2 regions of the Brevibacillus choshinensis genome follow, and region 2 is predicted to be linked to the other one. Evidence: riboswitches for the same ligand, from Rfam matches in the RefSeq annotation. Region 2 holds a riboswitch; the other holds the start of a gene.
What was found. A riboswitch is a leader RNA that binds a small molecule or an ion and turns the genes downstream of it on or off. The one in region 2 is predicted to bind FMN.

Region 1 (6,939 bases), 1.9 Mb from region 2:
GCCGCAAAAATGAGGCTCAGCCGGGCGCGAAAAACGTTGCTGGACCATTTGATGCCAATCGGGAAGGGTGCGATGAACTATGGATCTATCTAAATTGGAAGTCGAACTGAAAAAATATAAATCTGCGGAAAATACGAGTATGTCATTACTTGTTCGATCTCGGCTTGATGAAACTTACGCTTCGCTCCCTGAAAGGCCTTGTCTACCAAAAGGAAGAGCACCCCGTCCGCGTCTTTGGAAAACGGCATCTGTTGCAGCTGCGGCCATCCTTTTGGGTGCTACGGTTTTTGCATCGGGCTTTATCTCGCCTGCCATGGCCAAATCCCTCAAGCAAATACCGGTGGTGGGCAGTCTGTTCAGCTCGATTGAAGCGGATCTTGGGTTGCGCGCAGCAGGAGAACAAGGTCTCACTGCCAAGGTCAATGCAGGCATCTCCTATCAGGACGTGAAGCTGGATGTAACGGAAACAGTCTACGATGGAACACGTGCCGTCTTTTTGCTCCGCGTAACCGCACCGAATTTGAAAGAAGGCATGTTTGATACGGGAGAAGAAGCCGTAAAGCTCAGCAACGCGATAGACAGCGTTGTATTCAAAGTCAATGGACAAGTAAAAGAAGGCGTCAATTATGCCTCTGCGGGAGCTGCCAACCCGAATGTCCTCGTTTTCGAGAATGTTTTGCCAGCGGTCGATCGGAATGCAACCACGACGATACCGGATCCTTTTCACGCAGAAGTATTGGTAAAACTGGCAGGTATCGATCATGAGTTTACCTTGGACGTTCCATTCCACAAAACGACGAAGGGCATCGTCAACTTGAAGCCGAATGCAAGCCGATCAAGCGATCAAGGGTCACTCACTGTCTCTGAGGTGAATGTAACTCCTGTGACGACGCGATTGGTGACGACGATCAAACTGGCTGATCAAGCATCGGAACGATTGTCCCATACTAGAGTTGCGGTGTATGATGACCAAGGTCGTCAGCTGCCAGCTCTCAACGGTGAGGGAACATTCGTAGAGAATGGCATTACCTTTGATGGGCGATATGCAACTACTGGAAAGACCAAGTATTTGATTATCAAGCCTTTTGAATACGAGGATGATTTCTCTGAAAAGGTGCGTGAGGATCAGTTTATCGAGGGCTTGGAATTGAAAATTGATCTCCCGTCTCAAAGCGAGCAATAGAGTACGGGCGGCTAAATGATTTCAAGAGCTGAGAGGATGCAAATCCCTCGGCTTTTTTCTATGAAGCGAAAAAAGTTGTGTACAAAAAAATCAAAAGGGCTCATTCCTATAATTCCTACAAAAAACATCGGAAAATGCCAAAATCGCATTTTCAACTATTGTCAAATCAAAAAACCGCAGTATAATATGCTGTATACAACAACAAACACATTCCTTCGGGGCAGGGTGAAATTCCCGACCGGCGGTGATCATGCTTTGATGCATGTAAGCCCGCGAGCCTCCCGAGCTGATCGCAGCAGGGAGTGCAGGATCTGGTGCGATTCCAGAGCCGACAGTACAGTCTGGATGGGAGAAGGATGACGACAGTACGTTACCACACGTGCTTGTTTACCTGTGCAAACGGGAAAAGGGGCCATTGCTCTTTCGCAGCCCTTTTGTTTCTCGTACTCATTTTTGCATCAGGATTTGTCATGCGCCTGCAAAAAAGCCCTGAGGATCTTTCTTTCCTCGGGCTTGTTTTCGTTTGCGCAAGGTTCAGGATGTGTGGGTTCACGATCACTGTTGCCATTCCTCAAGAAGGAGAAAAAGATGAGGAGATGGTACACATGAAAGAAACAGCATTACATTCCACGAGGTCAACCCAAAAGCTTGTGACGATTCCCATGCTCGCAGCGGTTGCCTTTATCCTGCAGTATTTGGAATTCCCCATTCCACTGATGCCGAGCTTTTTAAAGCTGGATTTCAGTACGCTGCCTGCCTTGATCGGCGGTCTGATGTACGGTCCAGTGGCAGGGATCATCGTGGAGGTTTTGAAAAATGCCCTGCACATGCTGTTTAAAAATACGGACGGACTTTTGATCGGGGAGCTGGCCAACGTGGTGGCGGGCGCCAGCTTTATCGTAGCGGCAGTCTCCATGCAGCGACTCGGCCAAGGCAAGAAAGGCTTTTTGACCGGCCTCGCTTTGGGTACCCTGCTGATGAGCGCCGTGATGGCTCTGGCCAACGCGTTCTTCCTGCTGCCTGCCTATGCCGTTCTTTATCAAATGCCAATGGATCAGCTGCTGTCGACCTTTGGAGCAGACAGCGTGTGGTCACTCGTCCTGTACGGAATCGTTCCGTTCAACATTTTCAAGGGTGCGATGCTCTCCCTGGTCGCTTATCCGGTGTACGTCAAGCTGGCGTCCAGATTGAACCCGCGTGCCACAAATTGACAATCGGAAAATGACTTGCTACTATATCTACAAATGAAAGGCTATGAAAGGACTCGCAGTGATTCGCCGCGTCCCAGAGAGTCGGCCCTTGTCTGGAAGGCTGATACTACGGCATGACTGCACCCCATCCTGAAGCCGCTGGCGATGAGCCACGCCGGATGCCCCGCCGTTATCGGGACTTTGAGCGGACTGCAGCCTTCAGCTGTGGTCAATCAGGGTGGTACCGCGGATGTTGATCCTCCGTCCCTATGTGGGATGGGGGATTTTTTGCATTCACTTATTCAAGAAAAAGGAGCTGTAGAAGGATGAAAGAGGAAAAGGCATTTGTGAAGGAAATCACGCCGCAATCGGAGGATTTCTCACGCTGGTACATCGATACGATCAAAAAAGCGGACCTGATGGACTACACGCCCGTTCGCGGATGTATCGTGTTCAAGCCGGAAGGGTTCGAGCTGTGGGAACGGATCCAAGAGGCGATGAACAAGCGCTTCAAGGAAACCGGACACCGAAACGCTTATTTCCCGATGCTGATTCCTGAGTCCTTCATGCAAAAGGAAAAAGAACATATCGAGGGCTTCAATCCTGAGCTGCCATGGGTGACAGAAGCAGGCGGAGAGCCTTTGGAAGAGCGTCTTGCACTGCGCCCGACGTCCGAGACCATCATCGGTCACATGTACAGCCAATGGATTCAGAGCTATCGCGACTTGCCCGTTCTCATTAATCAGTGGGCAAACGTATTCCGTTGGGAGAAGCGGACCATGCCGTTTTTACGCACCTCCGAGTTCTTGTGGCAGGAAGGGCACACAGCTCATGCGACAGAGGAAGAGGCGCGAGAGGAAACGATGCAGATGCTGGAGATCTATCGGGAAGTCGTCGAGCAGGAGCTGGCGATTCCCGTATGGAAAGGACAAAAGACTCCTAGCGAACGCTTTGCCGGCGCAGTCGATACTTACTCTATCGAGGCGATGATGAAGGATGGGAAGGCCGTACAGGCAGGCACATCCCACTACTTGGGCGACAATTTCGCACGCGGCTTTGAGATCAAGTTCCTCGATCGAGACAATACGTTCAAATACGTCCACACGACTTCCTGGGGAAGCTCAACCCGCTTGATCGGCTCGATGATCATGGTGCACGGGGATGACCGTGGATTGTCTCTGCCTCCGCGGATGGCTCCTACCCAAGTGATCATGATTCCAGTCGGTCCGATGAAGCTGCGGGAGCAAGTGATGCAGGCGTTCGATCCGCTCTTCGATACGATCAAGGCTTCCGGCATCCGCGTTCGTGCCGATCTTCGTGAGGAGACGCCAGGCTGGAAGTTCAATGAGTGGGAAATGCGCGGGGTACCTGTACGTTTGGAAATGGGGCCGCGCGATGTCGAAAATGGGCAAGTGATTCTGGCACGCCGCGATACGGGTGAAAAGATTACGGTGGCGCTGGAAGGCATCGTGGAGACGATCCGGAACCTGCTCGAGGAAATCCAGCAAAACATGTTCCAAAAAGCATTGGCTTTTCGCGAGGCGAATTCCCATCTGGGGATCGACAGCATGGAGCAGCTGGCGTCGCATATCGAGAAGAGCGAGCAGGACAATGCACCAAGTGGATGGGTGCTGGCTGGCTGGTGCGGAGACGATGCATGCGAAGCGAAGGTCAAGGAAGAGACCAAGTTTACCTCCCGCAATATTCCGTTTGACCCACCTGTACGAAAAGAAACATGCATTTGCTGCGGTGAAAAAGCACAGCACACGGTTTGGTTCGGCCGAGCTTACTAGGAGCTATTTTCCCAGCCTTGGAGCTGATCAAGCTGCAAAGAAAAAAGGCGTGCCCTCTGAAATGGAGGCATGCCTTTTTGTCTGTGGGCTGGCGAGGACAGTTTAGCGCCGGGCGGCCAGCACCCACTCCACGAAGCTTTCTACATCTGTAAACACATAATCCGGCTGTGGATCAAATTGCCCGGCCTTTTGGGTGACTGCGAGCCAATCGACCCCAACCGTCATCAGCCCGGCAGAGCGGCCTGCTTGCACATCCGCATCGCTGTCTCCCACATAGATGGTCTCGGCAGCCTTTGCGCCCAATCGCTCCATGGCAAGCAGAATGCCCTCCGGATGCGGCTTGGGATGGGTGACATCATCGCCGGTAATGACCACATGAAAATAAGAAGAAAGCTCCCACTCTTGCAGCGAAATGTCGGCACTCTGCCTGCCCTTTCCGGTGACGATCCCCATCTGGATGCCTGCCGCCTGCAATCGCTGGAGCATGCCCCCGATCTCGGGAGGGTTTTGCATACGCCCATGCTCGTCGGCATAGACAGTGAAGAAATGCTCGAGTGCTGCTACATGCGCGTGCACAGGCAGCTCCTTTTTCACGATTCCGGTCTCTGTCGGTCCAAATAAGGCGATGATCTGCTCATCTGTATAATGCTTTTGCAAAAAACGCTGAAACGTCGAGCGAAAAGCGGTGAAAATGAGCGGCAGCGTGTCCGCTACGGTCCCATCGAAATCAAACAGGATGGTTTTCATGTCGCAGCCCCCTTCCAGATCCAAACAATCCAAACAAAAAAGAAAACCATCTCAGCTGATGGTTTTCATGATGTCGGTGACAATTATGCGGCAAACGATTCTGTTATTCTTCGGAGTCCTCGAAAGGCTCGTCGGAATCATCAGAAGCTTCAGCTGGTGTCATAGGAAAGAGCACGTCAAAAAACTTGAACTTGCGGCGACCTGGCTCGCTTTTCAATGCTTTGTACTTGTGCAAAAGATCTGCGATTTCCTCGACGAACTGATTGCGTTCGTCCTGGCTGAGATGAAATTCGTGCAAGTTAAAAGCAAACGTGTTTTTGTACTCTTTACGTACGTCCTGATCACTGGCGACAAAACGGTTCAAGGTCCGCATGAGATCCTTTTCCGTCGTTCGAAAAGGAGTAAACATCACATCACTGAGTTGCTGTGCGTTTTCTTCAATCATGACTTGCAGCTTGACCTGAATCACTTTGGCTACCGGTTCATAGTACTTTTCCACGATAGACCCTTTGACGCGAGTATCCACCTGTTCCAGCAAACCGACACGAACCAGCTCCTTCACATGATAATGAAGGCGGGCAGCGTTTTCACCCAACTCGGTCGCGATTTGCTTGGCTGTCCGAGGCTCCAGATCTTCAAACAGTTCCAGGATCTTGACACGCTCGGCAATTGCGAGGGATTTTAGTGCTTCTGGGTCTGTTACTTCAAAAAACTCTTTCATGCCAATTCTCACCATCCAACTGACTAGGCCAAATTTTGATTTTTCGTCGTTCTCTATACTATCAATCAATTCTATCGTTTTCTGATAGAAAGCGCAACGTGTATACAGATGAAGTGCCTGTAAGCTTGTGGTAAAATCAAAGCGTACATAACAAGGAAAAGTCGGAACAGAAGGAAGGGATACGCATGACCGAAACTGGACAAGCCGCTCCTGATTTTACGCTGCAAGCAAACGAGAATCAAACCATCTCACTCTCCTCGTACCGGGGAAAGAATGTCGTTCTTTATTTTTATCCCAAAGACATGACGCCAGGCTGTACGACAGAAGCATGCGATTTTCGGGATTATCATCCTCAGTTCAAGCAATTGGACACGGTTGTTTTGGGAATCAGCCCCGATGAAGTGAAGTCGCATGATAAATTCGTGGCCAAGCACGAGCTGCCGTTTCCCCTTTTGGCTGACCCGGATCATCAGGTGGCAGAGGCGTATGGCGTGTGGGTGCTGAAAAAAATGTACGGCAGAGAATATATGGGCATCGAACGGACTACCTTTGTCATAGATAAGCAGGGAAAGATTGCGAAAGTATGGACGAAGGTGAAGGTAAAAGGGCACGTGCAGGAAGTGCTCCAATTTATTCAGGAAGAGCTGCAAGCATAGCTTCGTTTTCCTATCGAACAGGAGGATCTATCCAATGAGCGTATCAATCGAGTATGTCGTCGAATCGTTTTGTCAGCTGGCCAATATTCCGAGTCCTTCCGGCAACACCGTGAAAGTCATGGGCTGGGTGGCGCAGGAGCTCGAAAAGCTTGGCGTTTCATTCAAGCGAACCAATAAAGGCGCGATCGTTGCGACCGTTCCGGGAGCAAACGAAGAAAAGGCACGCCTGCTCACCGCGCATGTGGATACGCTGGGGGCGATGGTCAAAGAAATCAAGTCAAACGGACGCCTGAAGCTGGCCCTGATTGGCGGATTTGAGTTCAATGCCGTGGAAGGCGAGCATTGTGTCGTGGAAACAGGCAGCGGGCGATTGGTTACGGGAACCATCCTTTCAACCAAGGCCTCCGTGCACGTGTATGGACGGGAAGCTGGCAAGGCAGAGCGCACGGATCAAAACATGGAAGTCCGTCTGGATGAAAAGGTGACGAACAAGCAGGAAGTCCAGGCGCTGGGCATCTCCGTAGGTGATTTCGTTTCGTTTGATCCGCGCGTGACAGTGACCGAGAGCGGTTTCGTCAAGTCGCGCCACATCGATGACAAAGCGAGCGTCGCCATTTTGCTGGGCGTGCTCAAGGAGCTGCAGGAATCC
Region 2 (6,939 bases):
CAGGGACCACAAGGGTGAGCGTTCTCGCTTTGCTGGCTGTTGCCGGCTTGTTTGCGGGAGCGGCACAAGTATACGAGAGCACGCTGCTCCAGCAGGCAGACAACCACATTCGCGGCAGAGTCATGGGCGTCCAGAGCTTGCTTAGCCGAATCGGATTTTTTATCGGATTTGTCGCTGCTCCGCCTCTGGCTGCCTGGACCGGCTTGTTCGGGATGGTCGCGCTGGCACAATTGCTATTCCTGCTGGGATTGCTGGGCTTGGGCAGCTTTTATCTGCGGAAACGATAGTCTTTTTTCCTCCCATAGGCCATAGGATGTACCAATTGGGAGGTGACGGGCGTGGCGATGTTTCGACCCCGTCGGCGTTGGAAGAACCCGCTTTCCCGAACGAAGGCGTTTTTTATCGCGGTGGTCATTTTTTTGGTCCTGTCGATACAAACGCTGGTTTTCCTGGAAAAACGGCTCGAGCCGACGCTCTTGATCCTGGCTTCGCAAAAAACGGAGCAGTTGGCCAAGGAAGCAATTACGGACGCAGTAACCAAGCGGATTTCCCAACAAGGCGTCGACTTTAATCAAATCGTGAAGATTGAAAAAGACAACCAGGGGCAGATTCAGGCGTATCAGTTTAATTTCAAGGAGTATGCGCGGATCGTGGGGGAAACCACTTCCCGCATTCAAAACAAGCTGCAGGAATTCGAGGCGGAAAAGGTAGACCGTACGATCCCGCTCGGACTCGCGACGGGGAACAGCTTTCTGGCCAATTTGGGGCCGGACTTGCCGATTACGTTCATGCCGATCGGGTCGGTCAAGACCAAGCTGGAGACCGAGCTGAAGGAAGCGGGCATCAACATGGTGCTGGCGACCGTCTACATTTACGTGGAAGTAGACCTGCGCATCGTCGTCCCTTTCGCTACCGACGAGCAGACTGTGACCACGAGAATCCCGATCACGCACTCGCTCATCGTCGGAGATGTGCCTCAGTATTTGTACAACAACCCCGAAGGAAAGCCGGATGTTCCGAGAGCGCAGACGCCGCAGGGTCAAACGGTGCCAGACGCACCAGAGCAACCGTAAACATGGGAAGACAAACAAAGCGACAGCCCGGGCATGACTCTCATGCACCGGGCTGTCGCTGTATGACGATCGATTCGCTACGTTACTTCGCAGGAAGCCAGGCCGGGGCATCATCAGCTAATGCCTGCATCTCTTGGACAAGCAAGCTGGCATGGTATCCGTCGCACACGGCGTGATGCATTTGCACCGCTAAAGGCAGCAGGATGCTGTCAGAGTGCCTGAAGTATTTTCCTATGGTGAAGATCGGGGAGAGGTAGGTCCCCTCGTCGTAGATGTTCAAGTTGAATCCCGTAAAGCTAACCCACGGGAGGCACGAGATGGGAAACGTGTTTCCTGGTTCATGGGGCTTCGGGGTGAACTGCTTGATCTGGCCGAACGCAGCGAGATCGTCCAAATAGCGACCGTGAAAAACGGGAAAGTCATCGTGGTGCTCGGTCCAGATGCTGCTGAATGTCTTGTCGTCCTCGTGGAAAATGGTGTAGCTGGGAGACATGCTTTCCCAATACCCTACGCTGCCATCCGGATCATAGCCCATCCTAAGCTCCATGTGGCGGTTTACAACCGTCGTGAGCATGTGAATCAAGGCCGGATACAGCTTGAATCCACTGTTCTTCAGATCGGGGAGCATCCGGGTAATATCGATGTTGGCAGTCATGCTAAAGGTGCATCTGACGCTGTGCAGATAATGGTCGAAATAAGGCTTTCGGCTCCAGGTATCCATGTCAATGGGGTGGAAAATCATGCTTGGTTCCCTCCTAAAATGATCGTGTTTCTTTGCTTTAGGAGGCTTGATCCACTGCTTTAACCATATCCTCATCACGGTCCTCGCAAGATTTGAGCAGGTCATCTGCTCATAAAAGAAGTATACAGCAAAAGCAAAAGGGTGTTCCAATGGCAATTTTCCCGTTACTATGAATACAAAAGACTGAGAAATGGACGAGGAGGAACCGATGGCTATTCACTACGAGAAGGGCATCATTTTTGATATGGACAATACGCTGTTGAAATCTACGATTGATTTTCCGCGGATGAAGCATGCTATCTATCAGGTGCTGATAGATAATGGATGCTGCGAGCCAGGTCTGGATTGGCAAAATCATACGGCGTCACAGCTGATCGAGATCGGGAGACAATCTGCGAACATGACGCCTGAGCTGGAACAGCAGATGTGGGAAGCGGTCACTGCTGTGGAAAAGGAAGGGATGCACGGGGCTGTATTGGAGGACTACGCCGTGGAGGTGCTGGACGAATTGCAAAAACGCTGCCAGCTCTACATTCTCACGAACAATGCCTCCGCGGCTGCCCATGAGGCTCTGCACGAGACGGGGATTGCCCATTATTTTGCAGAAATCGTGGCACGCGAGCAAATGACGGAGCTGAAACCTTCTTCGTCAGGGGTACACTACATTTTGCGGCAGCATCCCGAACGGTCCATGAGTGCGTGGACGATGGTCGGGGATTCCTGGATCGATGGCAAAGCGGCGCAGAATGCCGATGTCCGCTTCATTGCCTACCAGGCTAAACAGCAGGAAATGGAGAGCAAGGGAGTTACACCGTTTACGACCATACGTGATTTGCGTGAGCTGCTGGCTCATTTTTGAGAAGAAAAGTGTAGGCTTTGTCCAGAAATGTGCTATACTCTACCTAACTGAATACCAGCCTTCAGGGTAGGGTGCAATTCCCGACCGGCGGTAATGACGAACGCACGTCTGAGCCCGCGACTCGCTGTCTGCAATTTGGGCAGCGACTGACTTGGTGAAATTCCAAGGCCGACGGTAAAGTCCGGATGGGAGAAGGTATTTGGAATAGCCTTGCAGCTGTTTTTTGCAAAAAAACGGTTGAGAATAGGCTTCTTTCTCGATGCCCTGAGTCGAATGCTCATGGGCATTTTTATTTGATAAAAGGAGGGAATAGTAGCACAGCAGGAATTTCATACGAAGCAATCTTCAGGGTAGGGTGTAATTCCCGACCGGCGGTGATGACGCAAGAGCGTCGAGCCCGCGACTCGCTGACCACGCATGGAAAGCGACTGATCTGGTGAAAATCCAGAGCCGACGGTACAGTCCGGATGGGAGAAGATGCAAGAGCGCCGTCTTGATTCGGTTTTTCGAAAAATCGATTGAAGGCAGGCGTCTTTCCCTATCCCCTGAAACGAATTGGTTTTAGGGTTTTTTTCGTTGGCTGGAATCTGGAGGGATAGGAGAGAGTGATGGAACAAGACGTACGCTTCATGGAAATGGCGCTGGAGCTGGCGCGAGGTGTAAGAGGACAGACGAGTCCCAATCCGCTGGTCGGAGCTGTGGTCGTTCAAAACGGTCAGGTCGTCGGCATGGGGGCACATCTGAAAGCGGGAGGGCCGCATGCGGAGGTGCATGCCCTGCGTATGGCGGGTGACCTAGCGAAAGGGGCTACCATGTACGTTACCCTGGAACCCTGCAGTCATCACGGGAAAACGCCTCCTTGTGCGGAAGCTGTGGTCGCAGCAGGCGTTTCACGAGTCGTGGTAGCCGTTCTGGACCCGAACCCCCTGGTAGCGGGAAAGGGAATCGAGAGGCTGCTTTCCGCGGGAGTCGAAGTGAAGATCGGCGTTTGCGCGCAGGAAGCGACCAAACTGAATGAAGTCTTTTTTCACTACATCCAAACCAAGCTTCCGTTTGTGACGGTGAAGACGGCGAGCACCCTTGACGGGAAAATCGCGACGGCCACTGGACATAGCCGCTGGATCACGGGGGAAGCAGCTAGAGCTGAGGTTCATGAGCTGCGCAGAACGAATGATGCCATATTGGTAGGGGTAGGAACGGTCTTGGCCGATGACCCTGAGCTGACAGCCCGATCGTCAGGAGAGCTGTATGGAAAACAGCCCGTCCGGGTCGTACTCGACAGCCAATTGCGCACTCCGCTGACAGCTCGCATCGTGCAGGATCCACTGGCAACGACCTGGATATTTACCACTCCGGAGGCATCAGAGGAGAGACGGCAAGCTTTTGCGGAAGTCAAACACGTCAAGCTGATCACGCTGGACGCTCCGCTCTCCGTGATGGCCGTATTGAAGCAGCTGGGGGAGCTCGGCATTACTTCCCTTTTGGTAGAAGGGGGAGCAGGAGTCAATGGTTCCTTTTTGCAGGCGAAAGCCATCCAAAAAATCATCAGTTACGTATCGATGAAGCTGGTTGGGGGTAAGGAGGCTTCGACCCCATTTGGCGGAGCGGGATTTGCCACCATGGATGAAGCGGTAACGCTGAAGGATATAGCCATCAAGCAGGTAAGTGAAGAAGATGTGCGCTTTATCGGCTACCCGCGCTGGGAGCAGCACGAATAAAGAGAGGTGACACCATTCATGTTTACGGGACTCGTGGAAGAAGTAGGCACACTTGATGCCATGACGGGAAGCGGACAGGCAAGTCGACTCGTCATCCGTGCAGCGCGTGTGCTCGAGGGAGTGAAGACAGGGGATAGCATCTCCGTAAACGGCATTTGCCTGACGGTCACCTCTTATTCGACTCACCAATTTACGGTAGATGTCATGCCGGAAACACTGAACAAAACGAGCCTGCGCCAGCTTAGGCAGGGACAGCGCGTCAATCTGGAGCGAGCGATGCGTCTGGGTGACCGGTTCGGGGGCCATATCGTATCGGGACATGTGGATGGTACGGGTATGATTGTATCTCGACAGCCGCATGCCAATGCGGTGCTGTTTCGCATCGCAGCCGACTCGGCTCTCTTGAAATACGTCATCCCGCGCGGCTCGATTTGTATCGATGGCATCAGCTTGACCGTAGTGGATGTGGATGACAGCAGCTTTTCGGTTTCGATCATCCCCCATACACTGGCACAGACTAGCCTGCAGGATCGCAAGGTGGGTGACCAGGTCAATCTGGAGACGGATGTCATCGGCAAATATGTGGAGCGTCTGATGGGAGTGCGCCAGGAAGCGGAATCGGAATCGGAAGGGAAAAGCGAACGGTCCTCCCGTTTGAGCCTCGCTTTTTTACAGGAAAACGGATTTGCCTAATCGAGGAGGGACAAGCCATGTTTGACAGCATAGAAGCAGCCTTGGAGGATTTGCGCCAAGGCAAGGCAGTAATCGTCGTAGACGATGAGGATCGAGAAAATGAAGGCGATTTTGTCTGCCTTGCACAGGCAGCGACGCCGGAGATGATTAACTTCATGGTTACGCACGGACGGGGACTGGTATGTGTTCCGGTTACAGAAGAGCGGGCCGCTCGCTTGGGCCTAAAGCCGATGGTCGAAGTGAATACCGACTCGCAAGGAACAGCCTTCACCGTTTCCATTGACGAAATGAGCACGCACACGGGCATTTCCGCCCACGAACGATCGCAGACGGTGCTTGCCATGCTGGATGAAAGCAAGACAGCTGAAGACTTCCGACGTCCTGGGCATATTTTTCCCTTGATTGCCAAAGCGGGTGGAGTCTTGCGCAGAGCCGGTCATACCGAAGCGGCTGTCGATCTCGCTCATTTGGCCGGAGCTGCCGAGGCGGGTGTCATTTGCGAGATCATGAATGAGGACGGATCCATGGCTCGACTGCCGCAGCTCGAAGAAATCGCCCGCCGCTTTGATCTCAAGCTGATTACCATCGCGGACCTGATTCGTTACCGGATGGCGAGAGAGTCATTGGTCAAAAAAGAGGTCGAAGTGAATTTGCCTACGGTCTACGGAGACTTCCGCATTGCAGCTTATACGAATGAGCTCGACGGCAAGGAGCATGTCGCCTTGATCAAGGGCGATATCTCTCCCGAGGAACAAGTCCTGGTCCGTGTGCACTCAGAGTGTTTGACCGGCGACGTTTTCGGCTCGGATCGCTGCGATTGCGGACCGCAGCTGCACGCTGCCCTCGAGAGAATCGAGGCGGAAGGACGCGGGATTCTGCTCTACATGCGGCAGGAGGGACGCGGCATCGGTCTGATCAACAAGCTCCGTGCCTATCAGCTGCAGGAGCAAGGAATGGATACGGTAGAGGCCAATGAAAAGCTGGGCTTTGCGGCAGACCTGCGGGATTACGGGGTGGGTGCTCAAATTTTGCGCGACCTCGGTGTACAACGGATGCGGCTTTTGACCAACAATCCCCGGAAAATTCGCGGGCTGGATGGCTACGGCTTGAAAGTCGAGGAGCGGGTGCCGATCCAGATGCCCGAGCATCCGCACAACAGCAAATACCTTGCAACCAAACAAGAGAAGCTGGGACACCTGCTTCAACTACATCGATAGGGAGTGGAATGAACATGAAAACATTTGAAGGACATTTGGTAGGTACAGGACTGCGCGTCGGGATCGTTGCTGGCCGTTTTAATGAGTTGATCGTCAGCAAGCTGGTGGGAGGCGCCTTGGATGCGCTGAAGCGTCATGGAGTAGACGACGAGAATGTGGATGTAGCGTGGGTGCCTGGAGCCTTCGAAATTCCCCTCATTGCAAAGAAAATGGCCGAGTCGGGTCGCTACGATGCCGTCGTTACCCTGGGGGCCGTCATCCGCGGGGCGACACCGCACTTTGATTACGTTTGCAACGAGACGGCAAAGGGCGTAGCTTCTCTCTCCCTATCCACGGGCATTCCAGTGATCTTTGGCGTTCTGACCACGGATTCCATCGAGCAGGCGATTGAGCGTGCCGGGACGAAAGCAGGGAACAAAGGATGGGAAGCTGCCGCTGCTGCTATCGAGATGGCGAATCTCTCCAGACAGTTTGCCTAAATTTTTTCGCCAGTTTCCCCTTAAAAGGACGCCTTTGTGCGTCCTTTTTTCGTTCTGGATAAAAACGCCATGGAAGGGCAAAGTAAGAACGATTTTCCTGTAAAGGTTGTAGGTTCCATGGTGAAACCAACTGAGTGGTGGAGTAATCGCGTGCAGAA

Region 1: another riboswitch for FMN. It lies ahead of JNE38_RS04990 (ECF transporter S component); the one in region 2 lies ahead of ribD (bifunctional diaminohydroxyphosphoribosylaminopyrimidine deaminase/5-amino-6-(5-phosphoribosylamino)uracil reductase RibD).

Annotation. Positions count from the first base shown of each region.
Region 1 is NZ_CP069127.1:940,326-947,264, forward strand. It holds gene JNE38_RS04980 (RNA polymerase sigma factor) at 1-93, shown strand, start outside; gene JNE38_RS04985 (DUF4179 domain-containing protein) at 140-1,183, shown strand; FMN riboswitch at 1,391-1,544, shown strand; gene JNE38_RS04990 (ECF transporter S component) at 1,789-2,394, shown strand; gene proS (proline--tRNA ligase) at 2,700-4,166, shown strand; gene JNE38_RS05000 (HAD family hydrolase) at 4,269-4,913, opposite strand; gene JNE38_RS05005 (winged helix-turn-helix domain-containing protein) at 5,017-5,634, opposite strand; gene bcp (thioredoxin-dependent thiol peroxidase) at 5,820-6,290, shown strand; gene JNE38_RS05015 (M42 family metallopeptidase) at 6,325-6,939, shown strand, end outside.
Region 2 is NZ_CP069127.1:5,168,897-5,175,835, reverse strand. It holds gene JNE38_RS25930 (MFS transporter) at 1-287, shown strand, start outside; gene yunB (sporulation protein YunB) at 345-1,073, shown strand; gene catA (type A chloramphenicol O-acetyltransferase) at 1,156-1,815, opposite strand; gene JNE38_RS25915 (HAD family hydrolase) at 2,024-2,674, shown strand; FMN riboswitch at 2,728-2,875, shown strand; FMN riboswitch at 3,012-3,157, shown strand; gene ribD (bifunctional diaminohydroxyphosphoribosylaminopyrimidine deaminase/5-amino-6-(5-phosphoribosylamino)uracil reductase RibD) at 3,283-4,392, shown strand; gene JNE38_RS25905 (riboflavin synthase) at 4,411-5,085, shown strand; gene JNE38_RS25900 (bifunctional 3,4-dihydroxy-2-butanone-4-phosphate synthase/GTP cyclohydrolase II) at 5,103-6,302, shown strand; gene ribH (6,7-dimethyl-8-ribityllumazine synthase) at 6,317-6,781, shown strand; gene JNE38_RS25890 (spore germination protein) at 6,899-6,939, shown strand, end outside.